DNA from 2 places in the Aeribacillus sp. FSL K6-2848 genome. Region 1 is predicted to be linked to the other one. Evidence: a T-box and tRNA genes for the amino acid it is inferred to sense, from the RefSeq annotation. Region 1 holds a T-box; the other holds one or more tRNA genes.

Region 1 (16,132 bases):
CGGGCCGAATCCCCAGCATGTTATTATTTACGGACCTCCTGGTGTAGGAAAAACGGCTGCTGCAAGGCTCGTTCTTGAAGAAGCGAAAAGAAATAAAAAGTCTCCTTTTCAACATAATGCTGTTTTTGTTGAATTGGATGCAACAACAGCGAGATTTGATGAACGGGGAATAGCTGATCCTTTAATAGGTTCTGTTCATGATCCCATTTATCAAGGTGCTGGGGCAATGGGACAAGCCGGAATTCCACAGCCGAAACAAGGAGCAGTGACTCATGCACACGGCGGCGTGTTGTTTATTGATGAAATTGGCGAACTCCATCCCATTCAAATGAATAAACTGTTAAAAGTACTTGAAGACCGAAAAGTTTTTTTAGAAAGCGCCTATTATAGTGAAGAAAATTCTCAAATTCCAAGTCATATTCATGATATTTTCCAAAACGGTCTTCCGGCTGATTTTCGCTTGATCGGGGCAACTACAAGAACACCATCTGAAATACCGCCCGCCATTCGCTCGCGCTGCCTTGAAGTATTTTTTAGAGATTTAACGGCCGATGAACTCGCGGTCGTTGCTCGGAAAGCGGCTGAAAAAGTAAATGTAAAAATTTCAGAAAAAGGAATATCCATTTTAACTTCTTATGCCCGCAATGGAAGAGAAATTGCCAATATGATGCAAATTGCTGCTGGAATTGCCATCACTGAGGACCGAAATGAAGTGAAAGTCGAAGATATTGAATGGATTGTCCATTCCAGCCAGCTTACACCAAAATATGAAAAGAAAATTGGAAATGAACCTAAAGTTGGACTGGTGAACGGTCTTGCTGTTTACGGACCAAACAGCGGCTTTTTATTAGAGGTGGAAGTGACGGTTATTCCGGCAAAAGAAAAAGGAACGATCAACATTACAGGTATTGTAGAAGAAGAAAACATTGGCGACCGCGGAAAATCCATCAAAAGAAAAAGTATGGCCAAAGGCTCCGTTGAAAATGTCATAACAGTGTTACGATCAATGGGAGTTAATGCCCATGATTATGATATTCATGTAAACTTTCCCGGCGGGGTACCTGTTGATGGACCGAGTGCAGGAATAGCGATGGCAACCGGCATTTTTTCTGCCATCCACAAAATTCCTGTTGATAATACCGTTGCGATGACTGGAGAGATCAGCATTCATGGGAATGTAAAACCGATTGGCGGAATTATTCCAAAAATAAAAGCTGCCAAGATGGCAGGTGCAAAAAAAGTGATCATACCAGAGGAGAATATGCAGTCAATTTTAAAAACGATTGAAGACATTGAAATTATTCCTGTTCGAAGCTTTCAGGAAGTGTTAGATTGTGCGCTTATCAATCCTCCAACGGAGCAAATTTATCCAGAGACAATCATAGAGAAAAAATCGGTTTAAAGCAGCGTCTTCATTCCAAATGCCTAACAGGGTTCAGGCCGTGGCACTGAACCTTTATTTTGTTGAGGCAGTTATTTTATTCCTTTCAATAAAGATAAGTTTGAAAATAGACAGTGCAGAAAGAATAGGATAGAATTGAACAAGGACGCTGTATAATCTATTTTTCACATGATGGAGGTGTAAAAATATGGCGAAAAAAGAGAATAGAATCGTCCCCCTCCTACCGCTTCGAGGTTTGTTAGTTTATCCATCGATGGTGCTACATTTAGATGTAGGACGCGATAAATCTGTACAGGCGCTTGAGAAGGCGATGATGGATGATCATATGATATTTTTAACAACACAAAAGGAAGTTTCAATAGATGATCCAAAAGAGGATGATTTATACCATATTGGAACGCTGACGAAAATTAAGCAAATGCTCAAACTGCCGAACGGCACCATTCGCGTGCTAGTTGAGGGACAAAAAAGAGGCGCAATCAAAAGTTTTGAAAGCAAGGAACCATATATTTCAGTACAAGTTGATACTTATGAAGAACCGCTTCAAAAAGATGTTGAAGAAGAAGCTTTGATGCGAACTGCGCTTGAATATTTTGAGCAATACATAAAAATGTCTAAAAAAATTTCAAGTGAGACGTTTGCAACCGTTTTGGATATAGATGAACCGGGAAGATTGGCCGATATAATTGCTTCCCACTTGCCGATCAAGCTGAAAGATAAGCAAGAAATATTAGAAACATTTGATGTGAAAGAAAGATTAAATAAAATTATTCAAATGCTCCATAATGAGAAGGAAGTCCTGCAGCTTGAAAAGAAAATAGGCCAGCGGGTCCGTCAATCAATGGAACGGACGCAAAAAGAATATTATTTGCGCGAACAAATGAAGGCCATTCAAAAAGAGCTCGGAGAAAAGGAAGGGAAAACGGGCGAAATAGAAGATTTGACTGAAAAAATCGAAAAATCGGGAATGCCGGAACATGTTTATAAAACGGCTATGAAAGAGCTCAGCCGATATGAAAAAATCCCTTCAACATCCGCTGAAAGTGCGGTGATCCGCAATTACTTAGACTGGCTCATTTCCTTGCCGTGGAACAAGGCAACAGAGGACAGACTGGATATAAAGCTGGCGGAAGTGATCTTAAATGAAGAGCATTACGGACTAGATAAAGTAAAGGAACGGGTGCTTGAATATTTAGCAGTGCAAAAATTAACAAATTCGCTTAAGGGCCCTATTTTATGTTTAGTGGGACCGCCTGGCGTTGGGAAAACATCTCTTGCCCGTTCTGTTGCAAAATCATTAAATAGAAAGTTCGTTCGAATTTCTCTTGGTGGCGTTCGGGATGAATCGGAAATAAGAGGCCATAGAAGAACATATGTCGGTGCGATGCCGGGTCGGATCATTCAAGGGATGAAAAAAGCGGGAACGATTAATCCGGTATTTTTGCTGGATGAAATTGATAAAATGTCCAGCGATTTTCGCGGTGATCCTTCAGCTGCTCTTCTTGAAGTGCTGGATCCGGAGCAAAACCATAATTTCAGCGATCATTATATTGAAGAGCCATATGATTTATCAAAAGTCATGTTTATTGCGACAGCCAATAATTTAGCAACTATTCCAGGTCCGCTGCGCGACAGAATGGAAATTATCACAATTGCCGGTTATACCGAATTAGAAAAAGTTCATATCGCCAAAGATCATCTTCTTCCAAAACAATTAAAAGAGCATGGACTGAAAAAAGGTCACTTGCAAATAAGAGAAGAAGCAATTTTAAATATAATTCGTTATTATACGCGCGAAGCAGGGGTAAGAGGGTTAGAACGCCAAATCGCAGCAATATGCCGAAAAGCAGCGAAAACGATTGTAACAGGTGAAAGAAAAAGAATTGTTGTAACCGCTAAAACTCTTGAAGACTTTTTGGGCAAAAAATTGTTTCGATACGGTCAGGCAGAATTGCAGGATCAAATCGGTGTGGCAACCGGTCTCGCATATACGACGGTCGGCGGCGATACGCTGTCCATTGAAGTGTCCATCTCTCCGGGTAAAGGCAAGCTGATTTTAACCGGAAAGCTCGGAGATGTCATGAAGGAATCGGCTCAAGCCGCTTTCAGCTATATTCGATCTAGAACAAAAGAACTAAAGATAGATCCAGATTTCCACGAACAATATGATATCCATATTCATGTGCCTGAAGGAGCTGTTCCAAAAGATGGACCGTCTGCAGGCATTACGATGGCAACGGCGCTTATTTCAGCATTAACTGGAAGACCGGTTCGAAAAGAAGTCGGAATGACAGGTGAAATTACTTTAAGAGGCCGCGTTCTGCCGATAGGCGGTTTAAAAGAAAAAACATTAAGCGCCCATCGTGCCGGTTTAAAGAAAATTATTTTGCCGAAGGAAAATGAAAAGGATTTAGATGATATACCAGAAAGCGTGAGAAAAGAATTGACTTTTGTTCTTGTCTCACATATGGATGAAGTATTAAAACATGCATTGGCAGGAGAAAAAGAATGAAGGTAACAAAAGCAGAAATTGTCATAAGTGCGGTTAAATCTGATCAATATCCATCAACCGATTTTCCAGAAATCGCTCTGGCAGGAAGGTCTAACGTCGGGAAATCTTCGTTTATTAATAAAATGATCAATAGAAAAAATTTGGCGAGAACCTCTTCAAAGCCTGGGAAAACGCAAACGTTAAACTTTTATTTAATTAACGATCAATTTTATTTCGTTGATGTTCCCGGATATGGATTTGCCAAAGTGTCGAAAAGGGAGCGGGAAAAATGGGGGAAAATGATCGAAGCGTATTTGCTCAAAAGAGAACAGCTTAAAGCATGTATTCTTATCATAGACATCCGCCATGCACCTACATCTGATGATGTCATGATGTACGAATTTTTAAAATATCATGGAATTCCTGCTGTAATTGTCGCCACAAAGGCGGATAAAATTCCTAAAGGAAAATGGCAAAAACACTTAAAAGTAGTGAAAGAAACGCTAAAAATGGAAAAAAATGATCCGCTTATTCTTTTTTCAGCAGAAACTGGCTACGGAAAAGAGGATGCATGGTCAGCCATTTATCCATTCCTATCATAAAATGAAATTGCTTTAGGCTGGATACAGAAGGAAAAGCTCGAGAAGCTTAACCGCTTCGAGCTGTTTCCTTTTATTTTTTTCTGAAAAACAATAAATACAAACCTGCAATAACAAAAAGAATCGGCCAAAAGGCTTGCCAATTGGAAACGCTCTTTTGAATAAAAGATGTCAAAGCGGAAGGAAAATAGTAAAGGAAACTTCCGATCAAAAGAAGGATAAATCCTTGTGCAAACCCGCTTTTTGCTTGAGCAGACCGAATAATGAAAGCAAGGGCAATGATCCAGATCATTGCGGTTAAATCATCAGGCCAGAACGGGAATGATTTTCCCCATAAAAAATGGATGCCAAGGCCAAGCAGCAGAACGGCAGGAACGATTGCTTGGTCATCCTTTTCCGCTTTTGCCTGAACCATAAAGGCGATGCCAAACATGATGAAAAAGAAAGGCAAAGTGTTCATGTTCATATTGAAAAAGAGATCGAAATTTTTCAACAAGAAATAAAGCCCGATCTCCAGCATAATCATAGCAACAAACGTCCAACGCACTTAACGATCACCTCTGTTTTGATGACTTGATTCCGGCTCTCTTTTTTGATAATATTTTTAATGTAATAATTAATATAATTTATATCTGTTTCTTACTTTATCATCATATCATACAGTTTCATATACTGTTCACATTTTTTTGTCGATATTTTGTTATAATAAAGTCAGTATGTATTTGCTTTTGGGGGGTCGGAGATGCATATTTTAGCTGTTGGGTTAAATTATAAAACAGCCCCTGTTGAAATTCGCGAAAGGTTGAGTTTTAGCAGCAATGATTTAGCTTCTGCAATGAAACGGTTGAAGAATGAAAAAAGCATTTTGGAAAACGTGATCGTTTCCACCTGCAACCGGACAGAAATCTATGCAGTTGTTGATCAGCTTCATACAGGGCGTTATTATATAAAAGCATTTTTAGCTGAATGGTTCAATATGGACATTGAGGAGTTCGATTCGTATCTAAAATACTTTGAAAATGAACAGGCTGTTCAGCACTTGTTTCGGGTGGCATGCGGCCTGGATTCTATGATTTTAGGCGAAACGCAAATTTTAGGACAAGTCCGTTCAAGCTTTTTATTAGCTCAAGAACATAACACGATCGGAACGATTTTTAATCAACTGTTTAAACAGGCAGTAACATTGGCTAAAGAAGCCCATTCGGAAACGGAAATCGGTTCAAATGCTGTTTCCGTCAGCTATGCTGCCGTAGAATTGGCAAAAAAAATTTTCGGCGACCTATCGAGCAAGCATGTGCTTATTTTAGGCGCAGGAAAAATGGGAGAGCTTGCCGTACAAAATTTACATGGCAGCGGAGTCAAACAAATTACGGTTATGAACCGTACATTTGAAAAAGCGAATGAATTGGCGAAGCGTTTTTCCGGACAAGCAAAAATGATGTCTGAGCTTCAGTGTGCGCTTATTGAGGCAGATATTTTAATTAGTTCAACAGGTGCAAAGAGTTTTGTGATTTCGAAAGACATGATGTTAGATGTTGAAAAGTTAAGAAAAGGCCGCCCGTTTCTGATGGTGGATATTGCGGTTCCACGCGATTTAGATCCTGCATTGAGTGAAATAGACAGCATTTTTTTATATGATATTGATGATTTGGAAGGAATTGTCGAAGCGAATTTGCAGGAAAGAAAAGAAGCGGCTGAACAAATTGAAATCATGATCGAGCGAGAGGTCTTGGAGTTTTCGAAATGGCTGAATACATTAGGGGTTGTTCCGGTTATTGCTGCATTGAGGGAAAAAGCTCTTCTTATCCAATCGGAAACAATGAAAAGTATTGAACGGAAGCTGCCGAATTTGACAGAACGCGAAAGAAAAATATTAAATAAACATACGAAAAGCATTGTCAATCAAATGTTGAGAGATCCGATTTTAAAAGTGAAAGAGCTGGCTGCTCTTCCAAATGGCGAACAATCTTTGGAATTATTTAAAGAGATTTTTAATTTAGATTTAGATGAAGAATTAATAGAACAAACTCCTTCCGTTCAATTAAAAACGCATTCAAAAAATGTTTCACTTGAAATGTAAGTGAAAGGAAAAACTAATATATGTTTGATTGGAATATCATTAGATTAAACGAATTGATGATTGTTTTATATGCATTGAGCGTTTTCTTATATTTTATAGATTTTTTGCATCATAACCGGAAGGCAAACAAAATAGCCTTCTGGTTACTTTCTATTGTCTGGGTTTTACAATCCTTTTTTTTATTTTCGCAAATGGCGCAAACGGGCAGATTTCCGGTTTTAAACATAGCGGAAGGTCTTTATTTTTATGCATGGGTATTGGTCACTCTTTCCCTTGTGATCAACCGGCTGCTTCGAGTCGATTTTATTGTCTTCTTTACGAATGTCATTGGTTTTATCATTATGGCCATCCGGACGTTTGCTCCTTCAGAGGCAGTATCGACTGAAGTATCCAGCAGGTTAATTTCAGAACTGTTATTGATCCATATCACGATGGCGATACTATCATACGGAGCGTTTTCGCTTTCATTTGTTTTTTCCATTCTTTATTTGATACAGCACAACTTATTAAAAAAGAAAAAATGGGGGAAAAGGCTTCATCGCATTCAAGATTTGGCAAAACTGGATTATATGACATATGTTTTAAATATGATCGGTGTACCTATATTGCTATTAGCTCTCATTTTAGGAATGATATGGGCTTATTTAAAGGTGCCAAATTTGAACTGGTATGATGCAAAAGTGATCGGTTCATTTTCTGTTTTAGGCATATACAGTTTTTATTTGTATGCCAGAGTAGTAAAAGAGTGGCAATGGAAAAGAATTGCCTTTTTAAACGTTGCCTCATTTTTAGTGCTGTTAGTTAATTTCTTTTTATTTGGAAGCTTATCGAATTTCCATTAATGCATGTGCTCAGGAGGATGTTTATGCGAAAAATTATTGTCGGGTCAAGGCGAAGTCGGTTAGCAATCGCCCAAACAAATTGGGTGATCGAGAGATTAAAAGAGCTTGGAGCCCCATTTGAATTCGAAATAAAAGAAATTGTCACAAAAGGTGATAAAATAGTTGATGTCACTCTTTCAAAAGTAGGCGGGAAAGGTCTTTTTGTAAAAGAAATTGAGCAGGCTATGCTAAACGGTGATATTGATATGGCCGTGCACAGCATGAAGGATGTGCCGTCTGTCTTGCCGAATGGCTTGACGATCGGCTGCATTCCTAAACGAGAAGATTACCGCGATGTTTTGATTTCGAAGGATTGCCAAACTTTAAGAGATTTGAAAGCTGGCGCTGTTGTTGGAACGAGCAGCTTAAGAAGGAGCGCCCAAATTTTAGCCGTCCGCCCCGATGTAACCGTCCGTTGGATTCGCGGAAATATTGATACGCGTCTAAAGAAGCTGCGGGAAGGCAACGATTATGATGCAATCATTTTAGCAGCAGCAGGTCTTAAACGAATGGGCTGGAAAGACGAATTGGAAAATGCGTACTTTTTACCGCCTGATATGTGCGTTCCGGCAGTCGGTCAGGGAGCTTTGGCGATAGAATGCCGAGAAGATGATCATGAACTGCTTGCAGCTTTAAGAAAACTAAATGACGAACGGACGGAGAAAGCCGTTTTGACAGAGCGGGCTTTTTTGCATGATATGGAAGGAAGCTGTCAAGTGCCTATTGCTGGTTTAGCTCAAGTTGATGAAAATGAAGAAATTGTGTTAACAGCACTTGTTGCATCTCCGAATGGAAAAACGGTATATAAAGAGACGAAAACTGGAAAAGATCCGAATTTACTTGGAAAGGATATGGCAGCACTTCTATCGTCTCAAGGCGCCAAAGAGCTGGTCGAACAAGTGAGAAAGGAGCTAAACCATGAATGAGTGCTGAAAAACCATTGAATGGTTTTAATGTGTTAGTGACGAGAGCGAACAGCCAGGCTGCCGAATTCTCAAAGAAAATTCAAGCGGCGGGAGGCTGTCCTATAGAAGTTCCGTTAATTGCAACAAGGAAAACAGAAACGGATTTCAATGCCCTCCCCGTTTTAAAACAGTTAACATCTAAAGACTGGATTGTTTTTACTAGTGCAAACGGCGTTCAATATTTTTCCGAACATGTAAAAGACTTGTCATTGGAATTAGAAGATCTGAAAAACGTCAACGTTGCTTGTGTCGGTGTAAAGACAAAAAAAGCTGCGGAGAAAATAGGATGGAAGGTTTCTTTATGTCCTGAAGAGTTTCGTGCCGAAAGCTTAGCGGAAGAATTAATCGATCATGTTCGGCAAGACAGCAAAATAGTAATTGCCCGCGGGAATTTGGCACGCACTTATTTACGTGAAGTATTAACAGAAAAAAAGATTTTTTTCTTTGATTTTGTTGTTTATGAAACAATACAATTGTTGGAAAATGAAAAAGAAGTGTTGCATTTGCTTGAAAATAAAACGATTGATTTTATTACGCTGACGAGTTCTTCCACAGCTTCTGCATTTATGCAAATTGTCAAAAGAAACGGGCTGGAAAACAGGGTTCGGGATATTGTGTTTGTTTGCATCGGACCGATAACAAGAGATAAATTGCTGTCTTATAAAATAAAGTGTACTTGCATTATGCCGGAAAAATATACAATTGATGGAATGCTGGAAAAAATGTGTGCATACGCAGAAAAAAGGGAGGAATAGATCATGCTGAATTTTGCACGGCATAGACGATTGCGGCATACAGCTAATCTGCGGGCTATGGTCAGGGAAACCCGCCTTCATAAAGAAGATTTAATATATCCGATTTTTGTTGTCGAAGGGGAAAATCAAAAAAATCCAGTGCAATCGATGCCGGGAGTTTTTCAAGTTTCATTGGACCGGTTAAATGAAGAAATTGAAGAAGTTGTCAAGCTGGGAATTAAATCAGTTATTTTATTCGGCATTCCTCATGAAAAGGATGAAGTCGGTTCAGGAGCATACCATGATCACGGCATCGTGCAGCGGGCTATCGCTCAAATTAAACAGCAGCATTCTGATCTTGTCGTTATCGCAGATACTTGTCTATGTGAATATACTGATCACGGTCATTGCGGAGTTGTGGAAAACGGGCAAATTGTAAATGATGCTTCGTTAAAATTATTAGCCAAAACAGCTGTCAGCCAGGCAAAAGCCGGGGCGGATATAATTGCTCCATCCAATATGATGGACGGATTTGTCGCAGCCATTCGGGAAGCGCTTGATGAAGAAGGCTTTGTTCATATTCCAATTATGTCATATGCGGTCAAATATGCCAGTGCTTTTTACGGTCCGTTCCGGGAAGCAGCTGAAAGCACGCCGAAATTCGGTGATCGGAAGACGTACCAGATGGATCCGGCTAACAGGCTGGAGGCATTAAGGGAAGCAGAAGCAGATGTTGAACAAGGATGCGATTTTTTAATTGTGAAACCGGCGCTTTCTTATTTAGACATTGTCCGTGATGTTAAAAATCATTTTAACCTTCCTGTCGTTGCTTATAATGTAAGCGGCGAGTACTCAATGATTAAAGCGGCAGCTGAAAATGGATGGATTGATGAAAAAGGCACTGTCCTTGAAATGCTTACAAGCATGAAAAGAGCCGGCGCGGATTTAATGATTACGTACCATGCAAAAGATGTTGCCCGTTGGTTAGATGAACAGTCTGATTATTGAAAAGGGGGCTCATTTCATGAAATATGAACGTTCGATAAAAGCATTTGAAAAAGCGAAGACGTTGATGCCCGGCGGGGTCAACAGCCCTGTGCGCGCGTTTAAATCCGTTCAAATGAATCCGATCTTTATTGAGCGCGGAAAAGGTTCTAAAGTGTATGACATTGATGGCAACGAATATATTGATTATGTTCTTTCATGGGGACCGTTAATTTTAGGACATGCCAATGACAGAGTTGTTGAAGCATTAAAGAAAATAGCGGAGCAAGGAACGAGCTTTGGGGCGCCGACCTTGATTGAAAATAAGCTGGCGGAGCTTGTTGTGGAGAGGGTTCCTTCCGTTGAAATTGTGCGGATGGTGAACTCTGGTACGGAAGCGACAATGAGCGCATTGCGCCTTGCCCGCGGATATACGGGAAGAAATAAAATTTTAAAATTTGAAGGATGTTATCATGGCCATGGAGATTCGCTGCTCATTAAGGCTGGATCAGGAGTGGCCACATTAGGGCTTCCGGATAGTCCAGGGGTGCCGGAAGGAATTGCCCAGCATACGATTACTGTTCCATATAATGATTTAGAGAGCGTCCGCTTTGCTTTTGAAAAATTTGGCGAAGACATAGCTGCCGTGATCGTCGAGCCAGTAGCCGGAAATATGGGTGTTGTACCGCCTAAAGAAGGCTTTTTAGAAGGCTTGCGCGAGATCACCAAACAATACGAATCGCTTCTGATTTTTGACGAAGTGATGACCGGTTTTCGCGTTGACTATCATTGCGCCCAAGGATACTTTGGAGTGACTCCGGATTTGACATGTTTAGGAAAAGTCATTGGAGGAGGACTTCCAGTCGGCGCCTATGGCGGACGGGCGGACATCATGGAAAAAATCGCTCCTGTCGGTCCTATTTATCAAGCGGGGACACTTTCAGGAAATCCGCTTGCGATGACAGCCGGATATGAAACACTCATTCAGCTTACACCAGACACATATAAAGAATTTAAAAGAAAAGCGGATAAATTAGAGGAAGGATTGCGCAAAGCTGCTCAAAAATATGAAATCCCTCATACAATTAATAGAGCGGGATCAATGATCGGATTTTTCTTTACAAATGAAGATGTTGTCAATTACGAAAAAGCAAAAACATCAAACCTTGATTTTTTTGCAAAGTATTATCGTGTTATGGCGGATGAAGGCATTTACTTGCCTCCTTCCCAATTTGAAGGAATGTTTCTGTCAACAGAGCATTCGGATGAAGATATTGAAAAAACAATAGAAGCATGTGAAAAAGCTTTTTCGGTTTTGAGATAACGAGCTAAAAGGACTAGCTTCTGATTGAAGCTGGTCCTTTTATTTTTGTTTCCCGTGCATATTTTGTCATCCTCCTTCATACATCTTTAATGGCACGATAAATTAGATTGATTGGAGAAAGGAGGAAGTCCGCATGTCCATTGAAGAAACGTCCGTTTTACGATTTTCGGTAGAGGAATCGGTCTTGTTTCGCCATCATTTTCAACCTTCTGAACTATTGTCCATTTCACTGGAACCTGACATCTCAATTGAAGAACATGATGGATATGTAACGATAAAAGGTGCTCTAGAGCTTTCCGGAGAATACAAATTCGATGGAGAGGAGCAACAGAATGATAAACTTCTTCAAACCTCCTCCATCGCCCGTTATATACAAAATGTAGAAGCGAGAAATGACGGTGTAATGGAATTTAGACACGAGCTTCCGGTCGATATTACAATACCGAAAAAAAGAATTGCCAATTTAGAAGAGGTGTTTGTGGCGATTGAATCATTTGATTATGATTTTCCGGAAGCAAATGGTTTAAAGCTTATAGCTGATCTATCCATTTACGGAATTCGAGAAGAGCAGGCGGAAGAAACTGCTGCAAATGAAGTGGACGAGATCATAGATGCTGAAGCGGAAATCTCATCCGATCGACAGTCTGATGAAAGGGAAGAAGATGAAACCGAATCAACGCTCAAAGAAAATCGTTTCAATGATGAACCAATCAACAAAGCGGAAAATATTGAAAAAGATAATGAACAGAAAAGTCTTAATGAATATTTCGAATTCGATACAGCCGAACGCGATCAAAATGAGCAAATCGAACATGATCGTGATGCTGTTCAAAAGGATGACAATGAAGAGACGGCAGACATTGTTTTTATGATGCCATTAAAGAGAGAAGAAGAAACGGAAACGGATTACGATACATTCACTGTTGAAGCGAAGAAAAATCAAGTCAGTTTGGAAGAGAAAGGCCGCATTGAAGAAGAAAAGCCAGTGATCAATAAAATTTCCAATTATGTCGAAAAAGACGATGAAGAAAAAGAATCTGTAAGGAAAAATGATAACACCTTATATTTAACAAAATTGTTTACGAAAAATGAGGAAGAAGAATTTTCTAAATTAAGAATGTACATTGTCCAGCAGGGAGACTCGCTCGAAAATATTTGCGAACGCTACAACATTACGCTCCAGCAGCTCAATCGAGTAAATCAATTTCACCATGATAAAGAGATTAGTGAAGGAGACATTTTATATATCCCGGTTCTTGAAACACAACAAACGTAATTTTTGCAAGCGGCTTGAGTGGGATCCAACCACCTCAAGCTTTTCTTTATTTTCTTTAAAGGCGTGTGGGAAGATGAGCGATGATCTGAAAACGGCCATGAGGATTTTGCAGCATTATCCAATCAAACCGATTTATTTAGAGAAAAAAACAAAAAATGTCTTGAAAATTCATTGTGAAAAAAGAACATATGCTTTAAAACGAACAACGATTAAAAAGCAAAGAAACATTCTAAAATTATATTCAATTTTTCACGACTTTCCATCTTTAGGAATCGTGCCGATTTATAGGACAACGAACGGAAATGTGTTTGTTAATGACTCAACGCAATCGTTTTATGTAATGCCTTGGATGGAAGGTTCAATCGTTGATGAAAAAAATGCCTCAATCCTTTTTTACCACTTAGCGAAACTCCATAAAAAAACAAAACAGGAAATCAACATACCTCTAGTTCAGCTCGAAAATGTGTATCAACAGATTCAGAACAAGTGGAAGAGAAATTTCAACCTGCTGGAAGCATTTATGGAACAAATCGAAAAAAAATGGTATATGTCGCCTTTTGAATTGGCGGTCTTCAGTTATTATTTTGAAACGAGGCAAGCCATCTTATTTGCAGAAGCAAAGCTTGATGAGTGGTATAACGAAATAAAGCAATCCCCTCACATGCGAATTGCACTGAACAAAGTAAATGTCTCCTTATCTCATTTTCTGTTAGATCCAAAAGGGAAAATTTATTTTATTAATATGGAAGATGCAGCATTTGCTACTCCAATTTACGACCTTTTCTTAATGTTTATGAACCTCTCCGAAGCGGAACCAACCGTTAGTGATCAAAATGTGCAATATATATCAGATTACGAAAAAGTGCTTCCTTTAACAAAAACTGAGAGATTGCTGTTGGTAAGCTATTTATCCTATCCAGCTAAATTAGTAAAGCTTGTCCGGCAATATCAAAAAAAGAAAAGCGAAAAGGGAGAATTAGAATATTGCAAACAGCTGTTAAGAGCATATTGGCAAATGAAAAATACCGGGTACATTGCTTTAAAATGGAATGAAAAACTAGAAAACGATTCATTGGCATCAGAATGAATGGGGGATCTGGCAGCTTTAACCCCGTTCCATATACAACGCGGCTGCTAGAAATAGTAAAATGGCTAATAAAATAATATCAAACATAGTTGGTAAAAGGATTGTTCGAATTCCCTGAAAAATCATTAAAGGAACGATGAACTGTTCAAGAGTAGATCGGAATTGTTTAATAAACGATTGAATATAGTATGGTTTTATTTTTTTTCTCATGTTGATCACCTTCAACTTTGTTAATTTATATTATGAAATAAAGAACATTTTGTGATTTTTGTTTAAAGGTTAAGGAAGATGGGGAAAATATTGACGAAAAAAACAATTTTTTAGTACTATTAAATATAGAAATTTATATAGTTTGTGAAAATGTGTTGAAGGGGAGTAGTACAACGAACGACTCCTTCCAGAGAGGGAAATCGCAAGCTGGAAGATTTCCTAGGAGATCCCGTTGGAAAGTCGCCCTGGAGCAGCTTCCTTGAAAGCTTTTAGTAAAGGGAGCCGGCATTAGCCGTTACCTGAAAGAAGTGCACAGACGTATCTGTGAAAAAAGGTGGTACCGCGAAAACATCTCCTTTCGTCCTTTTAGGATGGAAGGAGTTTTTATATTTTAGAATGAAAATAAGGAGGTTTTCATAAATATGTCGAATTCAGAAATCACTCTTTCCCCAAAATACGATCCGAAAACGGTTGAAGAGGATCGGTATGCATTTTGGCTCGAGGGAAAATTTTTTGAAGCAAAAGATGATGAGGGGAAAACTCCTTTCACGATCGTTATTCCTCCGCCAAACGTCACCGGTAAGCTTCACCTTGGACATGCATGGGATACAACTCTTCAAGATATTATTACCCGAATGAAGCGAATGCAAGGGTACGATGTTTTGTGGCTGCCAGGGATGGATCATGCGGGAATCGCCACACAAGCCAAGGTGGAAGCAAAACTGCGCGAAGAAGGGAAAAGTCGGTATGATCTCGGGCGGGAAAAATTTGTAGAAGAAACATGGAAATGGAAGGAAGAATATGCAGACCATATTCGCAAACAATGGGCAAAATTAGGCCTAGGTCTTGACTACACAAGAGAGAGGTTCACCCTTGATGAAGGTCTTTCAAAAGCTGTAAGAGAGGTTTTTGTATCGCTTTATAAAAAAGGTCTTATTTACCGAGGAGAGTACATTATTAACTGGGATCCGGTGACAAAAACAGCCCTTTCCGATATCGAAGTCATTTATAAAGAAGTGAAAGGGGCTCTTTATCATTTAAAATATCCGCTGGCTGATGGATCCGGATATATTGAAGTCGCGACCACTCGCCCGGAAACGATGCTTGGGGATACAGCAGTGGCAGTTCATCCTGATGATGATAGGTATAAGCATTTAATCGGAAAAACAGTGAAGCTGCCAATAACAGGACGGGAAATTCCGATCGTCGCAGATGAATATGTCGATATGGAATTCGGTTCAGGAGCAGTAAAAATAACTCCTGCACACGATCCGAACGACTTTGAAATCGGAAACCGCCACAATTTAGAAAGAATATTAGTCATGAATGAAGACGGGACAATGAATGAAAAAGCTGGAAAATATGAAGGAATGGATCGCTTTGAATGCCGGAAGCAGTTGGTGAAAGACCTGCAGGAGGAAGGAATTTTATTTAAAATTGAAGAGCATATCCATTCCGTAGGCCATAGTGAACGAAGCGGAGCAGTTATCGAGCCGTATTTATCAACTCAATGGTTTGTGAAAATGAAGCCTTTGGCCGAAGCTGCTTTGAACCTTCAGAAAACAGAAGGGAAAGTTCATTTTATTCCTGAACGATTTGAAAAAACGTATTTGCATTGGCTGGAAAACATTCGCGACTGGTGTATTTCCCGTCAGTTATGGTGGGGACATCGCATTCCAGCTTGGTATCATAAGGAAACAGGCGAAGTTTATGTTGATCATGAGCCGCCTAAAGATATTGAAAATTGGGAGCAGGATCCAGATGTGTTAGATACATGGTTCAGCTCTGCTTTATGGCCGTTTTCAACAATGGGCTGGCCTGATAAAGAGGCAAAAGATTATAAACGCTATTATCCGACAGATGTCCTTGTTACCGGGTATGACATTATTTTCTTTTGGGTTTCGCGGATGATTTTCCAAGGATTGGAGTTTACTGGGAAAAGACCGTTTAAAGATGTTTTGATTCATGGACTTGTGCGCGATTCAGAAGGAAGAAAAATGAGCAAATCATTAGGCAATGGCGTCGATCCGATGGATGTTATTGACAAATACGGTGCGGACTCTTTGCGCTACTTTTTAGCTACCGGCTCAAGCCCAGGA
Region 2 (16,132 bases), 2.9 Mb from region 1:
TACATCTTTTGACGACAATTTACCTGCCCAATACTGGACTGTAATATCACCTGACTTATAAATAGAATGCAAAATGAACCAGGACAGACTGTAATAAAAAAATAGGTACACAACATGAATGGCAAATAAGACGGTCAAATGGGCCAATGCCCACGCGTTCCTGTTAGATATCCGCAGCAAAGTATACAGTAAATTCTCATGAAAATTGTTTTCCATGTATAAGTCAACAATATACGCTAATACGAAAAAATGGAGCAATGTATGAATGATCGTTAAAATATCCGCCCCCTCGAACACGGCAAAGTGGAAGATGAATGCATCTATAGTGGATGAGACAAGATCTCCATAATATAGAAGTGTGACCAAATTAGAGATGACGAACACTGCGATCGCCAGAAGCCACTGATGATAAGTAAAGTAGCGCATATTAAACTGAACAAGGGCTTTCCATTCTCTGATCATATTCAAGATCCCCCAAATTCCAGCTTTGATTTTCTCATCCACAAGACGAGAAGCATTAAAACTATAGGAGAAACGGCTGCTGCATTCAACACCATTGCCGATTGGAATCCGTTTTCATTCAGCCTAAGCGTCACGAGATAACCGTTATGGATATACAAAAACGGAGCATACGATACAAAAAACCTATAAGCAAATAAATGGTTAATAACAAGGAGCATCACCGTCACCGATACTGCTTTGACGATGCGATAACCATCTGCTGACGCATAAACAAACAAATATAGGATGCTGAGAAACCAAATACTTAAGACATATCGTATAGCTAACAGAATAAAACCAGTAACTGGTTGTATATGCCCAATAAGCTCCCCGTGGTAAAGATTGGAGGATCCTGGACTCCAATGGATGCTATAACCGTATAATAAAAGAGAAATTAGAGTAATAATACAAAGATATACGAGCGTGTACAGTGTACTTATTAAAAGTATTAGGAATATTTTGGAAAGTAACCAAGTCGATTTTTTATTTAAACGCAGCAGAACATAGAGAGTTATCGGCCGATCATCGCAAATATCACTTAACACAAACAGGAAGAACAGCAAAAACAAGAACAATTGGTAGTAAGGATGATACAGCATATCGAAGATTAAATCCCACATATTGAGGAAACGGTTGTCAATATGCTCTAATTTGCTATTGGCCAGAAAAGTTGCTAAACATACGAGCAATACAAACAAAACAGCTTTTCGAGTCAGAACTACGTGCTTCACTTTGTGTTTCATACAGTTTAAAAGAATGGTCTTAGTGCTCAGGGGATTGGCATTAGTCATCAATTCTCACCCGTCTCGTTCTCCAAATAAAAATTACATAACCTGTAATCAAAATCGTGATCATTGACCCGTATACATAGAATGGCGAAACTTCAGGCCATAAATCATACCAGGTGGATGGAGAAAACTGATATTGATCCAGAATGGCTCCTGCGGTGATCTCCCAAATACCGAAAATCAGAAATGGCCCAACGTATACAATTGCTTTCTTCTTGACGAAGGTGGAAAGGCATAAAGCGATACAGGCGAAACACGCCCCAAGCAAAAAATGCGTTAAAAATTTGATCCAAATATACAATTCAGGCTGTGTGTTGAACAATGTGTAGAATATGCCTTCTTCCTGCAGTTGTCGATAGGGGGAATCGGCATCATTATTAAAAAAAATAGAAATTATAGCGTAAAAGATAAACTCTGGGATGAAGATAGCAAGCCCCCCAGTTAAAGTGGCGGCCAAGAATTTGTTCCTAACATAATGGTCAAAAGATTTCCTTGTTTGTATAAAGTAATGAAACTTCTGATTCTTTTCTTCTAAATAGGAAGCGGCATATGGAAACACAACAATTAAAGGAAAAAATATACCTATGTATGAAAAACTGCTCTCCCAAATATTATATTTGTTGTGTATTTCACCTAAAATATCTTGAATCGCTTGATGATTACCTCGTATATCAGGAGCTTCGGGGTCAAAAAATAAAACATCATACAAATACCTGTCATGAGCTGTCAAAAATATTAATACCCTGAATCCGTGACAAAACATCTTTACAATGGTCGCAAACCGTTGATACGATAAGGGAAAACGACGTTGACGATTCTTCATCAAGTAGGTGATGTGATGAAAGATTTCCCGATTCGGTTTGTATTGACAGATGAAGCGATTACCCCAAGTGCTGGGCTTGCTCTCGTTGGCTACTTACTCCATCGAACGAAACTGGATAAACGGGTAAACGCACTTCGGCTTCCAACGGTTCGTCGAGAAGTGCACATTTCCCATAGCGATGTCATTCGCTCGATGATTGGCTTGCTTGCCACAGGAAAAACGGATTTCGATCATATCGAAGCGTATCGTCAGGACGATATCTTTTCGGCATCGATGGGGATTCAGCACGTGCCTTCCTCTCCAACCTTGCGACAACGACTCGATCAGCTCGCTTGTCTTCCGATGACCGAAACGATTCTTTGGGAGGAGTCCATACGTCTGTTGATTCAACGACATGCCACTTTGTCCCCTTGTTGGACCAAAGGAAAGACGACATGGCTTCCCCTTGATATAGATGGTTCCCCATTTGACAACTCCGATACGAAAAAAGAAGGAGTCAGTCGAACGTATAAAGGATTTGACGGTTTTACACCGTTGTTTGCGTATGCAGGGAAGGAAGGGTATCTCGTTCATGCCGAGTTGCGTCCAGGGAAACAACATGTGCAAGACAACATGCCCTCGTTTTTAGTCACCGCTATCCGTCGAGCTCGTCAACTGACTTCATCTCGTCTGCTTGTTCGCATGGATGCAGGAAACGATGCAGAAGCGAATGTGCACGTATGCCTAAAGGAAGACGTGGACTTTGTCATCAAGCGAAACTTACGCCGAGAATCGAAAGCGCTTTGGTTCCAGATCGCTTCGCAAAAGGGCAAACGTGTCGATGATGGACAAAGCGAAGGAGTACAAACCTATGAGCTATGCCTTCCACAGAAGGCAGCGATCGATGGAAACACGTATACGTACGTTCAAGTCACCCAAGTGACGGAACGGACGATGGAACGCAATGGACAGCTGATGCTCGTTCCTGATTATGAAGTGGAAAGCTATTGGGTGCGGCTCAAAGGATACGAGCATGTTCGAATGAGCGATGTGCTCGCGTTGTATCATGACCATGCGACATGCGAACAGTTTCATAGCGAACTGAAGAGCGACTTAGATTTAGAGCGGCTTCCATCTGGGAAGATGAAAACGAATGCGCTCGTGTTGGTCATGGGAGCCTTCGTTTACAATCTTCTTCGTCTGATTGGACAAGATCTATTAAGCGATCCGAGACATCCGTTGCACCACAAAGTGAAACGCCGCCGCATCAAGACGATTATTCAGACGGTGATCACGATGGCAGGGCGACTCGTCCGTCGATCACGACAGATCTGGATGAAACTGACGCGAAGGAGTGGCTATAGCGAGCCCCTACTGAACGTCTATCAGAAATGGAGAGAGGCAAGATAACGAACGAATGTTCGGGAACTGATGTCCAACGTCACTCCCTGTGCTTTTTTGTCTATTTTTTTGGTTCGTATACCTAAAAAAGAGATTTGTTCCATTTTCGGAAATAGAGATGACATAGGTCATAAGCATAAAAAGGGTTTTATGGATTATCAATCCATCAAAATTACAACAAAATCAAAGTCGATTTCAATTCATCACGGATTCAGGTAATACAAGAGCAAACATACAGGAAACTAACATGCGCTTATTCAATAAACCCCTTTTTAATTCCAGTAAGAGCATTATCTTTCACTCGCTTTCTGATTGATAACTATCAAAACTACTTTAAAAGCATATCGCATTTCTACATTGCAGAAATGCGATATGCTACGGAATCGAAATTGAAAGAGTTAAGTTAATACGTATCTGGGTTCCATTTCCCTTTCATCGTAAAGCGGTCAAATTTACCTCCTTTTTCTTTCCAGATTTTCAAACGGTACTTATAACTGGCCTTAGCTCCATTATTTGTTAATGTGTAATTACCAGCCTTTTTAGTATAAAGATTACTACTTCTTTTCGCACCTTCCGAATTTTCCATTCTTACTCCTGCTGTCCAATTCGAATCTATACTAGTAATCTTAACAACTGGATTCTCTTTATCTGTAAATTTCCATGCATAGTTAGTATAAGCACGTCCAGTTAAAAAGTTTGTTGTCACATCAAAATGAAATTTGTAGTTAGCAGCTGATGCAACAGGCACTAATGCTCCTACAGCTAGAATAGAAGTTAAAGCAATTTTTAACCATTTTTTTCAAATAAAACCCTCCTCGTTTTTCCGCATTAAAATTCCTGAATTCCCGCGAGAATCCTTCGAGTAAGGTGCTAGCTACCTGTTTTTACAGTTCACATTTTCTAACAATACAGAACGGTGATTAGAGTAGAAGCCACATTTGAAAAAAGTCCCAAATTTTCTTGCCACCTTTTAAATTAACCCCCATTCCCGGGCCTTTCGGGCTGCTTCTTTGCTTCTTTTTTCCCCCGTCTTTTTCAAAATATTAGTAATGTGCTTTTTTATTGTATTAATTTCTACCATTAATATTTCTGCTATTTGTTTTTGCTTATAGCCTTCAGCGATCAGCTTTAATATTTTTTGTTCTGTTTGTGTTAATCTCTCCTTCATATAGTGGATCTCTAGTTGTCTTAAGCGACAAAACTCCTTACGGATAACAGATTCAACATAAGCACTTTTAAGTGACCATTTTTGATACGCTAAGCGTATTACATTTGGAATATGATTATAGGATTTGTCTATGTAACAGATTGCCCCGGCAATAAAAGCTTCAAAAATCAATCGATTGTCAATCTGATCATTTAAAATAATCAGCTGTGCTTTTGTTTTTTCAGTAACAGATTTTATTACTTTGACTTTTTCTGTATCTTTTACTAATCCGATATTCATTAGTACAATGTTCACATGTAAACGGTTAATAAAATCACTTAAACATTTCAGCTCGCACGTGACTCTTACTATTTCTATGTCGGTCTCATTTTTAACGATAGAGCAAATTTTTAACAACTCATCTTTGTCTTTCTCAATCAATAGTACACGTATTTTTTCATAACGCACCTTTTTACACCTCTCTTCACGCCCGTTGCCTTAAGAAAAACATTGGATAATTCGAAATATCAGACATAACTTCTTGTGAAGGACTTTCTACTTATTAAAACGTCAGATCTCTCAGAATTGTTTCTGATTTTTTATAATTTTAACCTTTTTTGGAACGTTTTCCCTTAAAAGTAAGCGTCAAATTTAGCCAATCTTCTAGACTCTGTAAGATTATGAGATAATCTCCTCAAGAATAGATATAAGGAGGTTTTTTATAGCAAATCCAGAAATAGCTGAGAGAAAAAGGAATAGACATGACCGGAATGCGTCCAATGGGGAGTACAGAAAGAACGATGAGTGTGTTTGCGAAACATTTGAAAATGGGCGGAACTGGGTGGATCAAGGTACCGGTGCGATGATGACGGCCTTGGTGGCAGCATTAGAAAAAGTTAGTCATCAAAACGCTTATTGGACAAGTAGAAAGATGGAAAAAATCTCAAGAAGCCCATTCAAACAATACATCGAAAAGATCACGAGAACAATAAACGAAGCCACACGTGACCCGTACCATGTACCTAAAAAATAAAGTGAAAACACTTATCCATCAAGCATTGAAGAGATTAAGTAGGACTAGGAATTACTTTGGGGTTATCTTTATCATTTGTATGCGTTTATTATGGAATCCCTCCTGCAAATGCTTGGCTCAATCTTCATATTGACAATAAACCATTTTTCCTCTATACTAATACTCGTCGATTGCTTAATAAAAAACTTGTGAAGGAAAAATGATTTTATAATTGACAAAAAGTAAATTGTTATATATAATTTAATTTGTCTTTTTGCTAATGATGTTATTGGCCCGTTGGTCAAGTGGTTAAGACACCGCCCTTTCACGGCGGTAACACGGGTTCGAATCCCGTACGGGTCACCATGGAGGATTAGCTCAGCTGGGAGAGCACTTGCCTTACAAGCAAGGGGTCGGCGGTTCGATCCCGTCATCCTCCACCATGTACTAAACAAGCTTTTCTTAAACAAGTTTAATGAGGCTGGCATAACAATTTAAACAAAGGTAAAAACTGAGTGTGATTTAAAGTATTTATTGCGCCGGTGTAGCTCAATTGGTAGAGCAACTGACTTGTAATCAGTAGGTTGGGGGTTCGATTCCTCTCGCCGGCATTTTTAATAATCGGAGGGGTAGCGAAGTGGCTAAACGCGGCGGACTGTAAATCCGCTCCCTTAGGGTTCGGCGGTTCGAATCCGTCCCCCTCCACCATGCCGAAGAATGTTATGAAACATTGAAATCACATTAAACAACAAAATGTTGTATAAAGTGATTTTTTTATTGGTACAATATAATTAGTCAAGAGATGAATGGTGATATTGGGCTATAGCCAAGCGGTAAGGCAACGGACTTTGACTCCGTGATGCGCTGGTTCGAATCCAGCTAGCCCAGCCATTTATTATAAAAAGACAGTTCATGTCTGTTCTTTTTTTTGTAAAAATGTTAGATAGAAAGTAAGATTTAACTAGATTTTACAAAGGGCAAAGCCTCGTCGAATAAGCAGCGATTTGTCCCGACGCATCCAGTATCCTCGAAAAATCAGGAAGAGGAAGGGACATCTGACAAATTTTAAAATGGATTAGAAGACTTTAAGAGCCATTAGCTCAGTCGGTAGAGCATCTGACTTTTAATCAGAGGGTCGGAGGTTCGAATCCTCCATGGCTCACCATTTGTGCGGAAGTAGTTCAGTGGTAGAACACCACCTTGCCAAGGTGGGGGTCGCGGGTTCGAGTCCCGTCTTCCGCTTTTAAATTCAATAGGGAAAACTTTATAAAATAAGATGAACTTAATTCCTGACAAGAAATTGTCAGGATTTTTTTATTTGAAATGTTACTAATCCTTCGATTATATCTAATCCTCGCTTTTGAATCTCAAAATAATGATATGTAGGAGCATTCTCCTTTTTAGTCCCATAACAGCCTTTTAAATTTGGATATACCATTGAAGTCGAATTGTATTTTTCCTTTTAGTATTGGTAATGCGGTTGTTCCTAAATGGAACCATGACCTAAATGATTTTTTGTTGATTTTAAAAATTAGTCTCTTTTCCAGAAGATTGTTGCTGTAGAGGATGATTTGTGTAAAACATTTTGCATACAATGACTGCCCAGCAAAGGTTTTTACGGGTGTTGTGACGAAGTATATCGACAAACTTCTGTCTTGTTTCATTTTTTGAAATAGCACAGATCCGGATGAGGACGAATAAATTTCGACACCATTTATAAATTCAAACGGCTTAAAGGAGTTGTGATTCGATGCCTTTTATCAACGTAAGGCTGGCTAAAGGAAGAACCGCAGAACAGAAACAGCAGTTTACTGAGGCAATAACAAAAGCAGCAGCGCAAATACTAAACGTGAAAGAAGAATGGGTTACAGTAGTTTTCGATGAATATGAAAGAGATAATTGGGCTTCCGGCGGAACACTTCACTCGATAAAATTTGGGGAAGGTTTCGGGAAAATGGGAGCTGAATGAATATCCATCATCCTGTAATTCAAAGATAAAAAATGACCTCCCCAATTGGAAAAGGGGAGGTGAAGTTTTTTTATTTGCTAAAGTCGGTCAATATTTTCATCTTGGAGAAGCCCAGCTTTCATCGCATAATGTTCCATCACTTGCTGAAGCCACTCCTCTTCCTCCTGTGTAAATGGAGATGCCAATTTATTTTCAATAGTTTTAATTTCAGCTTCATCTAAATTCCCGATAACACTAATTAATTCTTTTCCGATAAATTCTAATATTGTTTTCATATATTTTTCGACTAACGCTTCTACCTCAGGATCATCGACAGGTCTTCCTGCCAATCTTTTTGTTTCTTGGGATAATTGGATGTATTCTTTGTCAAGGGAGATCATTACCTCTTCAGGCTGATCAAAAAGCTTTTCAGCTACTTCTTTTGACGTATAATGTTCTAACCATTTGCGCTGTTCTTTTTCTGTTTGTATGCTCTGAATAAGACTCATTAAAACATTGCTATCCACTTCTTTTTCTTCTTCTAAAATCGTGAGAATTCGTTTAATGGCTTTGAGCACTTCTTCAATATGTTCCTTTCGTTCTTCAAGCGCTTCTTTTTGGAACTGTAAAGTTTCCTTTAAGTTTAAATCGAAGTTGGTTTCATTAATTAACTCTTTGATTTGTTCTAAACTGTATCCTAAAAATTTAAGACTGACTATTTTTTGAAGTGTCAATACATCATGAGCAGAGTATAATCGGTGTCCAGAACGAGGATTTTTTTTCGGTTTGAGCAGTCCAATTTGATCATAATAATGCAATGTTCGGATTGTTGTTCCCGTCTTTTTAGAAAATTCGCCAATCGTAAAGTAAGTCTCTTCCTTCACTTTAACATCGCCCCCAAAACACTTATCTTTATAAACCTATTGTGATCATAATACCTAACGCGGCGTTAGGTGCAACCCCTCTGAAAAAAATTTGTAATGTCATTTTTCATTATGACAAGTTGGACGTTTCTTTATAAAAAGCCCAGAAATGGGAATGTGAAAGGTTTTTGCTACAAAAGGAAAAAATTTTTCTTGCAGATGAAAACATAAATTCCTAAAATTTGCTAGAATAGATTTATAAAAAAATGAAACCTTTGGGGAACGAATTCGTATCATGATGTACCCGCAACTGCGGAGGTAGAAAAATGGAAGAATTTATAAATAAAAAGATCAAACAAATTAAAAAAGGCGACCAAAATGCATTTGCAGAAGTTGTTGAATTATATAAAGATAAAATTTTTCAACTTTGTTATAGAATGCTGGGAAACGTCCATGAAGCTGAGGACATAGCACAGGAAGCATTTATAAGAGTGTATATGAACATCCATTCATTTGATATGAACAAAAAATTTTCTACATGGATTTATCGGATTGCAACCAATTTATCGATTGATCGTATTCGGAAAAAGAAGCCGGACTATTATTTAGATGCAGAAGTTGCGGGGACTGATGGCTTAACAATGTACTCCCAAGTATCATCTGATATTGCAATGCCTGAAAAAGAAGTTGAAGCAATTGAACTGCAAGAAACGATTCAAAAAGAAATTTTAAAACTGCCGGATAAATATCGATCAGTCATCGTATTGAGATATATTGAGGAGCTATCCTTGCAAGAAATCGCAGAGATATTGGAACTTCCAGTCGGAACAGTTAAAACAAGAATACACCGGGGACGGGAGGCTTTACGCAAACAATTAAGGCATTTGTGATTGGGGTGAGTAAGATGAAATGTCCTAAGCATGTAGTGGAGATGATCCATAAGTATTTGGACGGGGATTTGCATGAGGATGAAGGCCGTGAGTTAAAAAAACACTTGCAATCTTGTGAGGATTGCAAGGCACATTATCAAGAATTGGAAAAAGCTGTAGCGTTTGTCAAGAGTATCTCACATGTTGAAGCACCGGCAGATTTTACGCAAAAGGTGTTAGAAAAACTGCCAAAAGAAAAGCGTACGGTCTCAACTAGACGCTGGTTCCGAAATCATCCTTTCTTTTCAGCCGCTGCACTATTTGTTATTCTAATGACTGGAAGTTTATTTGCTTCTTATGAAGAAAGCCAATTCAGCGTAACAAAGTATGATAATTTGGTTGTTGACAACCGTACTGTTATTGTGCCTGAAGGAGAAACGGTGAAAGGTGATATTACTGTTAAAAACGGTGATATTAAAATAGAAGGAAAAGTTGAAGGAAATGTAACGGTGATTAACGGAGACCAATATTTGGCTTCTGCCGGTCAAGTTACCGGAGAGGTTGAGGAAATAAACGAATTGTTTGAGTGGCTGTGGTATGAAGTAAAATCGACTCTGTCAGAGGTTTTTAAACAATAGGCCATCTTTAGTAGGATGGTCTATTTTTATGTTTAAGTGCATTTAGGAAAAGTTATGATATAATAAAGTGGAATTTTGATTAGAGAGATTTTCAAACCTAGAAGTTTGATTAGAATAGATCAATCGCGATTTGATGAACTATTGGAGGAAAACAATATGACCTTAGGGGATTTTTCTCTTTTGCATTACCTCATAGATGTCATTGATATTCTCCTCGTTTGGTTCGTTATCTATAAATTGATTATGGTGATTCGTGGAACGAAAGCTGTTCAGCTTTTAAAAGGAATTATCGTAATCATTATCGTTAGAGTGTTAAGCCAATATTTAGGCTTGAATACTTTGCAATGGTTAATGGACCAAGTGTTGATTTGGGGTTTTTTGGCTATCATCATTATTTTCCAGCCGGAGTTTCGCAGAGCCCTTGAGCAATTAGGAAGGGGGCGTCTATTTGCAAGGGCAGCTAGCCAGGAAGATGATGGGCAAACAAACATGACCGAAGCAATAGCAAAAGCTGTTGAGTATATGGCGAAAAGGAGAATCGGTGCTCTCATTTCGATTGAACGAAAAATAGGAATGGAGGATTATGTTGAGACCGGTATACCGCTAAATGCCCATATTTCTGCTGAACTATTAATTAATATTTTTATCCCCAATACCCCTTTACATGATGGTGCAGTTATTATACAAAAAGATCAAGTGTCCGCTGCTGCCTGTTATTTGCCGCTTTCCGAAAGCCCGTTTATATCGAAGGAGCTGGGCACACGCCATCGCGCTGCAGTGGGAATTAGTGAAGTAACCGATAGTATAACTATCATTGTTTCTGAAGAAACAGGCGGTATATCGATTGCCAAGGATGGTGAGCTGCATAGACATTTAACTCCAGAAACGTTAAAGGAGATGCTCTTGGCTGAGTTTAACCGTACGAAAGCTGCTTCCTCTAGCCGCTGGCAATGGAGGGTGAAAAAGAATGGATAAATTAATGAATAGCAACTGGTTTATGCGCATCATTGCATTGTTGCTAGCGCTCATGCTATATGCTTCAGTGAATATAGAATCGCCTGCTTCGAATAATGAAGAAAAATACAATATATTTCGGTCGCCATCCACAACCGAAACAGCTACAATTACAGATGTGCCCGTAAACGTATACTATGACGACCGTGCATTTGTTGTCACCGGTATTCCCCAAACCGTCACCGTTACGATTGAAGGGCCCAAAAGTATTGTCACTACGACAAAACAAGTCAAGGACTTTGAAATTTTTGCAGATTTAACGGATTTATCCGTTGGCACGCACAGTGTCCGTTTGAAACATAAAAACTTGTCTGACCAATTGGAGGTTGACATTGATCCGGCTGTCATTACAGTAGGTATTCATGAAAAGGTATCTGAAAATTTTCCGGTTGAAGTGGAAGTTATTAATAAAAACAAAATGAAGGAAGGCTACATTGCGGAGCGTCCGATTGTTAAACCGGACAGTGTAAAAATTACAGGCGCAAAAGAGCATATTGATGCTGTAGCTGTTGTGAAAGCAACAGTAAGTTTGGAAGGTGCTGATGGAACAGTTGTACAGAAGTCAAAAGTGACAGTATACGATGCAAATGGGAACATCCTGCCTGTTACAATCGAACCGTCAGCGGTTACCGTAACAGTGCCGGTAGAAAGCCCAACGAAATCGAAATCTGTACCCTTAAAAATCAAAACAACAGGAAAGCTTTCTGATGGACTGAGCATATCATCGATTCAATCGATCCCTAGCCAAGTGACAATTTATGGTCCAAAGGATGTGCTAGAGCAAATAGAGTCAATTGATGATGTATCTGTCGACTTAAGCAAAATCAAAGAAAATGCGACAGTTGAAGCTGATGTTCCGGCTCCGGATGGAGTGACAAACGTTGTCCCGAATAAAGTTCAAATTAAAATAGATATTGAAAAACGAGAAGAAAAGACGTTTAAACAGGTGCCGATCAAAGTCATCGGTTTAGGAAACGATCAGGAAATTGAATTTATTGATCCGGATACAGGAAAGCTGGATGTTGTTTTGCGAGGAAAAGACAGTGTTTTGAAAAACGTAAAAGAATCTGATATCGAATTGTATGTGAATGTTGCAGGGTTAGATGAAGGAGAACATGAAGTAAATGTGGAGGCCAAAAACCGTTACAACCTCTCGACAGTTTTATCGAGTGAAAAAGTGAAGATTCGCTTATCCAATAAAGAAAACTCGTTGGAAGAAGCAGATAATGAAAGAAGAAATCAAATAGAAGAAAATAACGATTCAGTTGAACCATCTGAACAAAAAAAGTCTGCTGAAGAAGCTTCAAATTAAGTGATATTTTTTAAAAGGAGCGATGATTCATGGAAAAATATTTCGGTACAGACGGAGTAAGAGGAGTTGCCAACAGTGAACTCACTCCTGAATTAGCGTTTAAAATAGGACGCTTTGGCGGGTACGTGTTAACAAAAGATAAAAATAGACCAAAAGTGTTGATTGGCCGGGATACCCGCATTTCAGGTCATATGCTTGAGGGTGCTTTAGTTGCCGGGCTTCTTTCCATTGGCGCCGAGGTAATGAGGCTTGGAGTCATTAGCACACCAGGTGTTGCTTATTTGACAAAGGCATTAGGAGCCGAAGCAGGCATCATGATCTCCGCTTCGCATAATCCTGTTCAAGATAACGGAATAAAATTTTTTGGCCCTGATGGTTTTAAGCTTTCCGATGAACAAGAAGAAGAAATTGAAGCGCTGCTCGATCAAGAAGAAGATAACCTTCCTAGACCGACCGGCTCTGATCTGGGGCAAGTGAGCGATTATTTTGAAGGCGTACAAAAATACTTGCAATATTTAAAACAGACGGTTGACGAAGAGTTCACTGGTTTACATATCGCTTTGGACTGTGCGCACGGAGCCACATCATCACTAGCTACACATCTTTTTGCCGACTTGGATGCAGATGTTTCGACAATCGGTGCATCTCCAAATGGTCTGAATATTAACGATGGGGTTGGGTCTACTCATCCAGAAACGTTAGCGGAATTTGTGAAAGAAAAAGAAGCAGATATAGGTTTAGCGTTTGACGGTGATGGGGACCGTTTGATTGCCATTGATGAGAACGGAAAAATTGTTGATGGGGATCAAATTATGTTTATTTGCGCCAAATATTTAAAAGAGCAGGGAATGCTGAACGGGGACACTGTTGTATCGACAGTTATGAGCAACCTAGGCTTTTATAAAGCTTTGGAGGCAAATGGACTAAAAAGCGTTCAAACCGCTGTCGGCGATCGCTATGTTGTCGAAGCGATGAAGAAGAACAACTACAATTTAGGTGGAGAGCAATCCGGACATATTATTTTTCTTGACTACAATACGACGGGTGACGGTCTTTTAACAGCGATTCAGCTTGTCAACATAATGAAGACAAAAGGCAAAAAGCTCTCTGAACTTGCGAGTGAAATGAAAAAATTCCCGCAGCTTTTGATCAATGTAAAGGTGCAGGACAAGCAGGCTGTCATGGAAAATGAAAAAGTAAAAGCTGTTATAGAAGAAGTAGAAAAAGAAATGAACGGAAATGGAAGAATTCTCGTACGTCCTTCCGGAACAGAACCGCTCGTTCGTGTAATGGCCGAAGCGCCGACGGAAGATGAATGCCAGAGGTACGTGAAAAAAATTGTGGAAGTTATCAAAGCGGAAATGGGCGTTGAATGATGAAGAGACGGGGCTGTCCGGTAAGTCTCTAAAATAAATAAGTGGAGAAAAACAATGCGTTTTTCTCCACTTGCTTGTGCGCCCGGCATGGGTGTAATCTATAGGGTGAAAGTCCCGAGCTGCGAAGGCAGAAGTAGCAGTTAGCTTAACGCAAGGGTGTCCGTGGTGACGCGGAATCTGAAGGAAGCGAGCGGCAAACTTCCGGTCTGAGGAACACGAACTTCATATGAGGCTAGGTATCACTGGGTGAGTTTGCAAGACAAAACAAAGCCCTTTCTGCCGAAGGTGATACAGAGTAAATGAAGCAGATGGATGGAAGGAAAGATTACACTCTTACCCGGGGAGGTCTGGCTGGCACGCCAAGTAACCTTGGTAACCTATCTAGTGATAGATAGCTGAACCGTCAGAAGTCAGCAGAGGTCATAGTATTAGTTGGTCTAGAACAACTAAGAAGGACCGAACAATTAAGAGAGAATAGCCCTTGGCATTCAGTGAGTCATGATGAACACAGAAAACGTAGTACCTCACTTGAGGGAGGAAGCGGTGAATCCCGTGGGAGATCTCTTGGAGGGTGGAGTGACCACTGGCATAAAGAGAACAGCTATTCACGGAAGTTATAAAGACTTGCGTCAATTATCTTAATTGAACCGCCGTATACGGAACCGTACGTACGGTGGTGTGAGAGGACGGGAGTTAATCGCTCCCTCCTACTCGATTTATTTTTCGATTTTTATCTGAAAGTAGCTGGCGGATGCCGGCTACTTTCAGGAGGTTGTGGGGAGGCAAGCTCCCTTTCTTTATTGAATATTCATTGTATCGAGAAAACGCTTGAAATCATATAATACAATATGGAAAGACAGAAATGAATTGACGAACTGCTTTTCCATATTGTAATATATAAATTGTTTTAGCACATTCTAGAATAGAAAGGTGGGCAGTTAGAAAATTTTTTATTGTAAAGCGCCTGGACTAAGCAGGAGCGGACATCTGCTTAGTTGACGAGGAGGAGGTTTATCGAAGTTTCGGCGGATGCCTCCCGGTTGCCTTCCCGTACAGCCGTAAAGTCACGTCTTAAAACAAAGAGGCGACTCTTTGCACAAAAAGACTGTGACATAACGGGATACATTTTACAAAACATGTGTGAGGGGACAGAGAAGCTTTGATGGCTGGAAAGAGATCTGTCCCCAGTTGTTCAGGCTTCTTTTGTCCCCTTTAAATGGGGAGGAAACTAAGACTATGTGCGGAATTGTAGGATATATCGGACAACAAGACTGCAAGGAAATTTTATTGCGCGGTTTGGAAAAATTAGAATACAGAGGCTACGACTCTGCAGGTATTGCAGTATTAAACGGAGAAGGAACATATGTATTTAAAGAAAAAGGACGCATTGCGGAGCTTCGTGAAGGTGTGGACAGAAGTGTTTCAGCTTCCATCGGAATTGGCCACACACGGTGGGCTACTCATGGAGCGCCTAGCAAAGAAAATGCGCATCCTCACCAAAGTGCATCCAAACGCTTTACACTTGTGCATAACGGTGTCATTGAAAACTATTTGCAAGTAAAGCGTGAGTATTTACAAAATGTTGAATTAAAAAGTGAAACGGATACGGAAGTTATTGTTCAAACAATTGAACAATTTGTCAACAAAGGTTTAAGTGTCGAAGAAGCATTTCGCCAAACATTATCCTTGTTGAAGGGATCTTATGCGATCGCTCTATTAGATGAAAATAACCGAGACGTGATCTATGTTGCGAAAAACAAAAGCCCTCTTCTTGTGGGACTTGGCGGAGACTTTAATGTTGTTGCTTCAGACGCCATGGCAATGCTGCAAGTAACAAATCAATTTGTCGAATTAATGGATAAAGAAATCGTTATTGTCACTCGTGATCAAGTGACAATCAAAAATTTAAACGGGGACGTAATAGAACGCGCTCCATATACTGCTGAACTTGATGCAAGCGACATTGAAAAAGGAACATACCCTCACTACATGTTGAAAGAAATTGATGAACAACCGCTTGTTATACGTAAAATTATTCAAAAATATCAAGACGAACACGATCAATTAAAAATTGATCAAGAAATTGTTCAAGCTGTTCATGAAGCGGACCGCATTTATATTATAGCGTGCGGAACGAGCTATCACGCAGGGCTTGTAGGAAAGCAATTAATCGAAAAATGGGCAAAAGTACCGACAGAAGTGCACGTTGCCAGTGAATTTTCATACAATATGCCGCTTTTATCAAATAATCCGCTGTTTATTTTCATTTCACAAAGCGGAGAAACGGCAGACAGCCGTGCGGTGCTTGTTCAAGTGAAGGAGCTTGGACATAAAGCATTAACTATAACGAATGTTCCGGGTTCAACTCTTTCCCGTGAGGCGGACTATACGCTGCTGCTTCATGCCGGACCTGAAATTGCGGTTGCGTCTACAAAAGCATATACAGCACAAATTGCGGTTC

Evidence for each region. A T-box is a leader RNA that pairs with one kind of tRNA and senses whether it is charged. The one in region 1 lies ahead of NSS70_RS14965 (valine--tRNA ligase), so its partner is inferred to be a tRNA-Val.
Region 2: it encodes a tRNA-Val, which carries the amino acid that the T-box ahead of NSS70_RS14965 (valine--tRNA ligase) is inferred to sense. The anticodon was not compared.

What each region holds. Positions count from the first base shown of each region.
Region 1 covers NZ_JBBOQQ010000001.1:3,096,483-3,112,614, reverse strand. The annotation lists gene lonB (ATP-dependent protease LonB) at 1-1,402, shown strand, start outside; gene lon (endopeptidase La) at 1,590-3,914, shown strand; gene yihA (ribosome biogenesis GTP-binding protein YihA/YsxC) at 3,911-4,495, shown strand; gene NSS70_RS15015 (hypothetical protein) at 4,566-5,039, opposite strand; gene hemA (glutamyl-tRNA reductase) at 5,235-6,572, shown strand; gene NSS70_RS15005 (cytochrome c biogenesis protein) at 6,593-7,414, shown strand; gene hemC (hydroxymethylbilane synthase) at 7,438-8,379, shown strand; gene NSS70_RS14995 (uroporphyrinogen-III synthase) at 8,376-9,173, shown strand; gene hemB (porphobilinogen synthase) at 9,177-10,160, shown strand; gene hemL (glutamate-1-semialdehyde 2,1-aminomutase) at 10,177-11,460, shown strand; gene spoVID (stage VI sporulation protein D) at 11,594-12,736, shown strand; gene NSS70_RS14975 (hypothetical protein) at 12,810-13,823, shown strand; gene NSS70_RS14970 (hypothetical protein) at 13,842-14,033, opposite strand; T-box leader at 14,180-14,402, shown strand; gene NSS70_RS14965 (valine--tRNA ligase) at 14,456-16,132, shown strand, end outside.
Region 2 covers NZ_JBBOQQ010000001.1:193,753-209,884, forward strand. The annotation lists gene NSS70_RS01065 (hypothetical protein) at 1-462, opposite strand, end outside; gene NSS70_RS01070 (hypothetical protein) at 465-1,232, opposite strand; gene NSS70_RS01075 (hypothetical protein) at 1,285-2,019, opposite strand; gene NSS70_RS01080 (IS1380-like element ISGsp2 family transposase) at 2,128-3,501, shown strand; gene NSS70_RS01085 (hypothetical protein) at 3,896-4,240, opposite strand; gene NSS70_RS01090 (response regulator transcription factor) at 4,463-5,107, opposite strand; gene NSS70_RS20700 (hypothetical protein) at 5,419-5,505, shown strand; gene NSS70_RS01100 (hypothetical protein) at 5,481-5,672, shown strand; tRNA gene NSS70_RS01105 (tRNA-Glu) at 5,943-6,017, shown strand; tRNA gene NSS70_RS01110 (tRNA-Val) at 6,019-6,094, shown strand; tRNA gene NSS70_RS01115 (tRNA-Thr) at 6,190-6,262, shown strand; tRNA gene NSS70_RS01120 (tRNA-Tyr) at 6,275-6,359, shown strand; tRNA gene NSS70_RS01125 (tRNA-Gln) at 6,468-6,542, shown strand; tRNA gene NSS70_RS01130 (tRNA-Lys) at 6,741-6,816, shown strand; tRNA gene NSS70_RS01135 (tRNA-Gly) at 6,822-6,893, shown strand; gene NSS70_RS01140 (tautomerase family protein) at 7,402-7,620, shown strand; gene NSS70_RS01145 (MerR family transcriptional regulator) at 7,698-8,483, opposite strand; gene sigW (RNA polymerase sigma factor SigW) at 8,789-9,352, shown strand; gene NSS70_RS01155 (anti-sigma factor family protein) at 9,367-9,969, shown strand; gene cdaA (diadenylate cyclase CdaA) at 10,126-10,944, shown strand; gene NSS70_RS01165 (CdaR family protein) at 10,937-12,295, shown strand; gene glmM (phosphoglucosamine mutase) at 12,325-13,671, shown strand; gene glmS (glutamine--fructose-6-phosphate transaminase (isomerizing)) at 14,908-16,132, shown strand, end outside.